Regions from separate parts of the Geobacillus zalihae genome, predicted to be linked through region 1. Evidence: riboswitches for the same ligand, from Rfam matches in the RefSeq annotation. Region 1 holds a riboswitch; each other region holds the start of a gene.
What was found. Region 1 has a riboswitch for S-adenosylmethionine ahead of QWV57_RS06535 (hypothetical protein). Riboswitches for the same ligand answer to the same signal wherever they lie in the genome.
Positions count from the first base shown of each region.

Region 1 (2,198 bases):
CACCGTTCCGACGGCGACAAGCGGCACGCCATGCGGCGTCGGCTTGACAAAGTCGACGTGAAGCGACGCGGTGACAAAGCGCGGCGGCGTTTCCCCGCTTCCCGGCTCATGGCCGTTTTTCCGATGCAAGGCGAGCGCCGCCGACCCGGTGCCATGGCAGTCGATGAGCGAGGCGATCAGCCCGCCGTACACAAACCCAGGGATCGCCGTATGTTCCGGGCGCGGCGTATAGACGGTCACCGTTTTGTCTCCGTCCCAGCCGGTGCGGAAATGATGGCCTTGCTCATTCAGCCGTCCGCAGCCATAGCACCAGGCAAATTCATCCGGGTAGTCGTCTTGAATGGCGTGGATAACTTGCGGCTCCATCTGTTCTCCTCCTCTCCCCTTTACCTATACGCGGTGCACTCCCTATTTTCCTTCTTGCACGGCAAAAGGCGGCCATACCGATGGCCGCCTTCCCCTTCGTTCATTGCGCCGGCTCGTAAAACTCGATCCATTCGCCGTCCGGGCCAAGGAAAAATAAGTATTTCGCCCCGTTTGGGAGCGTTGTAATTTCATCCCACACTAGCGGGACGCCGAGCGACTGAAGCCGTTCTTTTTCCTGCTCGATGCCTTCGACCGTAAACGCCACGTGGTGCACTTTTCCTTCCGTCGGCAAATCCGGGTTGTATCCTTCGATCAGCTCGACGACGATCGAGCCGTCAATCCCTAAAAACGCCAATTTCATCGTTCCGTTCGTATGAATCATTTCGTCGAGCAGCTCCAGGCCGACGACGTTTTGATAAAACGCTTTCGATGTCTCGATGTCCTTCACTTGAATGCCGACATGCTCAAATTTTTTGACTGCCATTCGTCCTCTTCCTTTCTATGACTCCATTAACCATACAGCTTGTAAATACGGCGTCATCCGCATTGGAAAAACCCCTTTTTTCCCAAGCTCTGTCCATATGTAGCGATCAAGGGCGTACGGTCCGTCCGCCTTCCATTCGTCCGCCTCGCTGTCGGTCAACAACACTGAAAAGGTTGTCCCTTGCGCTTTCCCATACAAGTGGGTATATCCGCCCCCGCGGTCGACATAAACCGCCGCTTCAGGGTCAAACCGAATCAGCTCCGCCTGCACGCAGCGCATGACATGAACGGCGAACGCAGCGGCACGGAGATGAGCGGCCATGCAAGCTCGGATCGACATGTCCCTCTTCACTATTTCCCCCTTCACCCCCTATCGACAAAAACCCCTTTCGCCTCGGAATGATGCGAAAGGGGGCAGCCGTTCTTATCATCCAAAGCGAGACCGCTTTGCGGGTGTTAGCACCTTGCCGGCGGCAGGTTGCTGTGGGGTCATCAAGCCCGTTCTCTCGCCCACTCTTGATAAGACGTATGATCATTTGTCTTTCATGTTACCATATCGAATCCCATAGAAGCAATCGCTTTTTTGTTTATTCCGCCACTTCTGGTTGCTCGGACGTGACGCCGACATCTTTCCACGTCAGCTTCGAGCTCGGGTCAACCGTAAAGTTGGCGACACGGTTGTTGACCGCATAGATGGCGGAACGATACAACGTTGGGATGACCGGCACTTCTTCGTTCATTAGCTTTTGCCACTCGCTGTAAATTTTCCGGCGATACTCCTTGTCAAACGCCTGCTCGGAATGGCCTTTTTCCAGCAGCTCATCATTTTTCTCGTTCACCCAACGCGAGTAGTTGAACATGACGTTGCGGCCGTACAGACCGTACGGGTCGACGTCCGTTCCCGTTGCCCAAGCGGCAGCGTAAACATCCACTTTCGGGTCATCTTTTTCAACCATGTCATAGAACGAGTTGAACTCCGCCAGACGGCCGTCCACCAATTGGACATCCAAGCCAACGTCTTTCCAGCATTGCATGTAAAACTTCGCCAACGGCTCGGCAATATCGCCGCCGCTCATCGCCAAAAAGTTGATCGTAAACTTTTTGCCGTTCGGATCTTCGCGCAAGCCGTCGCCGTCCACATCTTTATAGCCGGCCTCATCAAGCAGCTGTTTTGCTTTTTCCGGATTATACGTGTACCCTTTGATCGAGCTGTCATGGTATCCCGGGAACGACGGCGGGATCAGCGTGGTCGCCGGGAAGCGCAAGCCGTGGTACAAGTGATCAGCCACTTCTTGGTTGTTGATGGCGTACGCCATGGCTTGGCGCAGCTTTTTGTTCTGGAATTTCGG
Region 1 covers NZ_CP129217.1:1,266,428-1,268,625, reverse strand. The annotation lists gene QWV57_RS06545 (PaaI family thioesterase) at 1-366, opposite strand, end outside; gene QWV57_RS06540 (VOC family protein) at 467-850, opposite strand; gene QWV57_RS06535 (hypothetical protein) at 866-1,189, opposite strand; SAM riboswitch class I at 1,271-1,375, opposite strand; partial or broken gene QWV57_RS06530 (ABC transporter substrate-binding protein) at 1,437-2,198, opposite strand, start outside.

Region 2 (2,198 bases), 580 kb from region 1:
GGTAATGGCGAGCACATCAGTGATGCCGAGCGTATGCAAGCCCATCAAATGCGACTGCAAGCCGATCAAGTTGCGGTCGCGGCACGTAATATGCACGAGCGGGCGGACGCCGAGCCGCTCTTTCACGATCGTGGCGACGGCGGCGTTGCTGATGCGCGGCGTAGCAAGCGAGTTGTCGGCCAACGTCAGCGCATCGATGCCGGCGTCATGGAGCGCTTTCGCTCCGGCGAGAAATTTGTCAATGCCGAGTTTTTTCGGCGGGTCGAGTTCAACGATGACCGAGCGGCGCGCGCGGGCGAGCTCGGGAAGCGGAGTTGGGGCGGACCGCTCGGCTTGCACCGATACGGGCACCGCGCGCCGCTTCACCGTTTTTTCCGTCACCGGCGTCCGGTCGGCGAGCGCCTTTGCCATTGCCTCAATATGTTTCGGCGTCGTGCCGCAGCACCCGCCGATCAAGCGCACCCCTTGATCGCGGAACGCTTTGGCCGCCTCTTCAAAATATTCCGCGTTCGTTTCATAGACAAGCCGGCCGTCGCGGTAATCCGGGAGGCTCGCGTTCGGATACGCCGACAAAAACGCCTGCTTCGGCAGCGGCACTTCCTCGAGCGACCGAAGCATATGATATGGACCGAGACGACAGTTCAGTCCGACGACATCGGCCCCGAGCGCCTCTAGGCGAGCAAGGGCGTCCGCGAGCGGCGTGCCATCTTGCAAGACGCCGACTTCATGGAGCGACACATGGGCGATGATCGGCAAATCCGTTTCTTTGCGGGCGATGGCAAGCACCGTCTCCAACTCTTCCAAATCGTAATACGTCTCGAGCAGCACGCCATCAACCCCTTCAGCCAGCAGGACAAACAGCTGCTCGCGAAACGTCCGTTTCACTTCTTCGAGCGTGACGACGCTTTTGTTTAACGTGCGAAGCCCCCCGATCGTCCCGAGCACGTACGCCCGCCCGTTCGCCGCTTGCCTGGCGAGCCGCACCGCCGCGCGGTTGATGGCCGGCACCTCATCTTCAAGGCCGTAGCGGGCGAGTTTCACATAGTTGGCGCCGTATGTATTCGTCTGAATGACGTCGGCGCCCGCGGCGATATACGCTTCATGAATATGGACGATTTCATCTGGATTGGATAGATTCAATTCTTCAAAACAACGGTCAATGCCGTGCGAATATAAAAGCGTTCCCATCGCCCCGTCGGCGATGAGAATGCGCTCTTTCAACTCATCCAGCAATCCCACGTTCGATTCCCCCGTTTCTCCGTAGTAAAAGAAAAAAGCCTTCTATAAGAAGAAGACTTTTCATTCGCTTCTTCTTATCTTCCAGGCTTCCGCCTGTCTGGATTTAGCACCTTGGCCGCGGGCCAGGTTGCTGAGGGTTCACCGGGCCAGTCCCTCCCCCTCTCTTGATAAGAATGCCGGTATGCAATTGTGCGGTGACGTTTTGATGATTACTATATAATTTAATGTATTTTTCGAAATTATTCAATACGGTGAAGCAAGGAAATTTGAAAAAACGATCAATGAGACAGCGGCTTTCCGCATTGCGGGCAAAATTGGAAGCTGTTCTGCGGAATAGTCAGCCGCTTTTTGTTTTTTAGTCGCCGACATGGCGGAAAGCATATTTTTCCGTTGCACTTTCCACTCTCCTATGTTCTAATTAGGAATAGTGAACATCAAGAAGACGGGGGGCTGGAAGTGAACGGGGAAGAGATCATCCGCTTCGAGCGAGTGACGAAGGAATACGACGGAACGGTCGTATTGGATGACGTCAGTTTTGCGATGGAGCGCGGGAAGTTTTATACGCTGCTTGGCCCGTCAGGGTGCGGGAAGACGACGATTTTGCGGCTGATTGCCGGGTTTATCGAACCGACGGAAGGAACGATTTATTTCCACGGGAAGCCGATTCAAAACGTCCCGCCGAACAAACGGCAAGTCAACACTGTCTTTCAAGACTATGCGTTGTTTCCTCACCTCGATGTGTTTGAAAACGTGGCATTTGGCTTGCGCGTGAAAAAGATGAAAGAAGCGGACATCCGCCAAAAAGTGAGCGAAGCGCTCCGGTTTGTCAACTTGGAAGGCTATGAGCGCCGCCGCATTCAAGAGATGTCCGGCGGCCAACGCCAGCGCGTCGCCATTGCCCGGGCGATTGTCAATGAACCTGAGGTGTTGCTCTTGGATGAACCGCTGTCAGCCTTGGA
Region 2 covers NZ_CP129217.1:686,650-688,847, forward strand. The annotation lists gene QWV57_RS03510 (bifunctional homocysteine S-methyltransferase/methylenetetrahydrofolate reductase) at 1-1,239, opposite strand, end outside; SAM riboswitch class I at 1,311-1,413, opposite strand; gene QWV57_RS03515 (hypothetical protein) at 1,483-1,635, opposite strand; gene QWV57_RS03520 (ABC transporter ATP-binding protein) at 1,696-2,198, shown strand, end outside.
Region 2: it holds a riboswitch for S-adenosylmethionine, as region 1 does, so the genes downstream of both, QWV57_RS03510 (bifunctional homocysteine S-methyltransferase/methylenetetrahydrofolate reductase) here and QWV57_RS06535 (hypothetical protein) in region 1, are expected to answer to the same signal.

Region 3 (2,198 bases), 810 kb from region 1:
CGCTCTTTCACCAAATGACGGAAGACCGCTTCCGCCATCGGCGAACGACAAATGTTTCCAAGACAAACAAACAGCACTTTAATCATCCAAACAGCCACCCCTCTCTCTATGTCCACGGTGCTTTCCACCGTTAGTTTTCCTTCATTTCTTTTCATCTAGCCCTTTTTGGCCCTAAAAGGACGGGGATGTCACGACAAAACAACTCCAGCGGGGGAGCGTGTGCGAATGGGCCAACAACTCTTGCGCGCGTTCACGACAACCATTTTGAAGAAAACGCGGTGTTTCACCAACCTTTTAGACTGGCACTATGCATGTGCACCTACATTTTACCACATCATCCGTTTTTCATCAGAAAAGCAAGCCATGCAATCTCTCCCCATTCTTCCTGCACCTATGGTACAATACATAGTAACTTGCCATGAAAGGAGTAAACGAATGGATTTATCAAAACGGTCGGCGGAAAACGTCGCCTACATGATCGAACAGTTGAAGCAAAAGTTGAAAGTGCTGAACTTGGATGCCATCAAGCCGTCCCATTTTTCCGAGGAATGGTACGATGAGTTGAGAGACATTTACGAGATGGTGATGAAACGCGAGACGTTCAGCCCAAGCGAAATGCAGGCGATTGTCGAAGAGCTCGGAAGCCTGCGCAAAAAATAACGCTCCCATCTGCTGTTAGGCAGGCAATGCAGCTGTTTCGTATAAAAACAATTCCTATCGAAAAACTATGATTGACATTATCGTCAATTGTGCTAAAATTTTAATCAATTAAATGACATGCGTTGCATACGTTGCTCGAGAGTGAGGGAGGAATGGGCTCAATGAACTCCGACAACCTGCCGCCTATAGCAAAGTGCCAATTCCAGCTAAAGAAGATCTTTAGTAAAATAAGGGGCTCCCTTTCTCCCGCTCTTTCTGATTCATGCAAGGAAGGATTTTTGCCGCCGAATTGCCGTTTGGCCGCTATATATCCGACTAATTACGTGGATTTTCTTTGATTTTGTGAGGAGGAGAAACCGATGCTCACGTATGATCAGTGGGAAACGGCGGAAAAACCGTCTTTTCCGTCCGATAATGAAACAAAAGGGGCGCTTGACGTCCTGGCCTGGGCGTATCGCGAATACGGCGATGAGATCGTATACGCGTGCAGCTTCGGCATCGAGGGGATTGTGCTGATTGATCTCATCTCTCGGGTCAAACCGAACGCCGAAATTGTCTTTTTGGATACCGGTCTGCATTTTCCAGAGACATACGATACGATCGCGAAAGTGAAAGAAAAATATCCGTCGCTTCGCATCGTGATGAAGCAGCCGCGCTTGACGTTGGAAGAACAGAAGGCGCAGTTTGGCGACGAGTTATGGAAACGCGACCCGAACAAATGCTGTGAGCTGCGCAAAGTCATTCCGCTGCGCGAGGTGCTGACCGGGGTGACGGCGTGGATTTCCGGCTTGCGCCGCGAGCAATCGCCGACGCGGCGGCATGTCGAGTACATTAACAAAGACGACAAGTTCCGTTCGATTAAAGTTTGTCCGCTCATTCACTGGACGTGGAAAGACGTTTGGAATTACGTGTATAAACACGGCCTTCCGTACAACGTGCTCCACGACCGCGGCTACCCGAGCATCGGTTGCGCCCCGTGCACCGCTCCGGCTACAGATCCGAACGACTTGCGCTCCGGGCGCTGGGCTGGCCAAGGAAAGACGGAATGCGGTCTCCATCTCGCCTAAGGAGAGAACATTGACATGCTCCTTGCCATTGCTTTGATCGCATCCTTTTTCTTCGCCATGAACATCGGGGCAAGCGGCGCGGCGGCCTCGATAGGCGTCGCTGATGAATCGGACGCCATTCCGAATCGTCAAGCTACTGTTTGACAGCGACGTCTATACGGTCATCGCCATCTTGAGCGTCTGCTTGGCGTCATTAGCCTAAAAAAAGAGCGCTTGCCTCATGAACATGGCAGCGGCATTTCACAACATCTATCAATCTAGGAGGTTATGAACATGAGCGTAAGCATCCCGCATGGCGGCACATTGATCAATCGTTGGAATCCGGACTATCCGCTTGATGAGGCGACCAAAACGATCGAGCTCTCCAAAGCCGAACTGAGCGACTTGGAGCTGATCGGAACGGGCGCCTACAGCCCCCTCACTGGTTTTTTAACGAAAACGGATTACGACGCGGTTGTTGAAACCATGCGT
Region 3 covers NZ_CP129217.1:453,937-456,134, reverse strand. The annotation lists gene QWV57_RS02300 (low molecular weight protein-tyrosine-phosphatase) at 1-86, opposite strand, end outside; gene QWV57_RS02295 (DUF1128 domain-containing protein) at 436-660, shown strand; SAM riboswitch class I at 790-894, shown strand; gene QWV57_RS02290 (phosphoadenylyl-sulfate reductase) at 1,020-1,727, shown strand; gene sat (sulfate adenylyltransferase) at 2,001-2,198, shown strand, end outside.
Region 3: it holds a riboswitch for S-adenosylmethionine, as region 1 does, so the genes downstream of both, QWV57_RS02290 (phosphoadenylyl-sulfate reductase) here and QWV57_RS06535 (hypothetical protein) in region 1, are expected to answer to the same signal.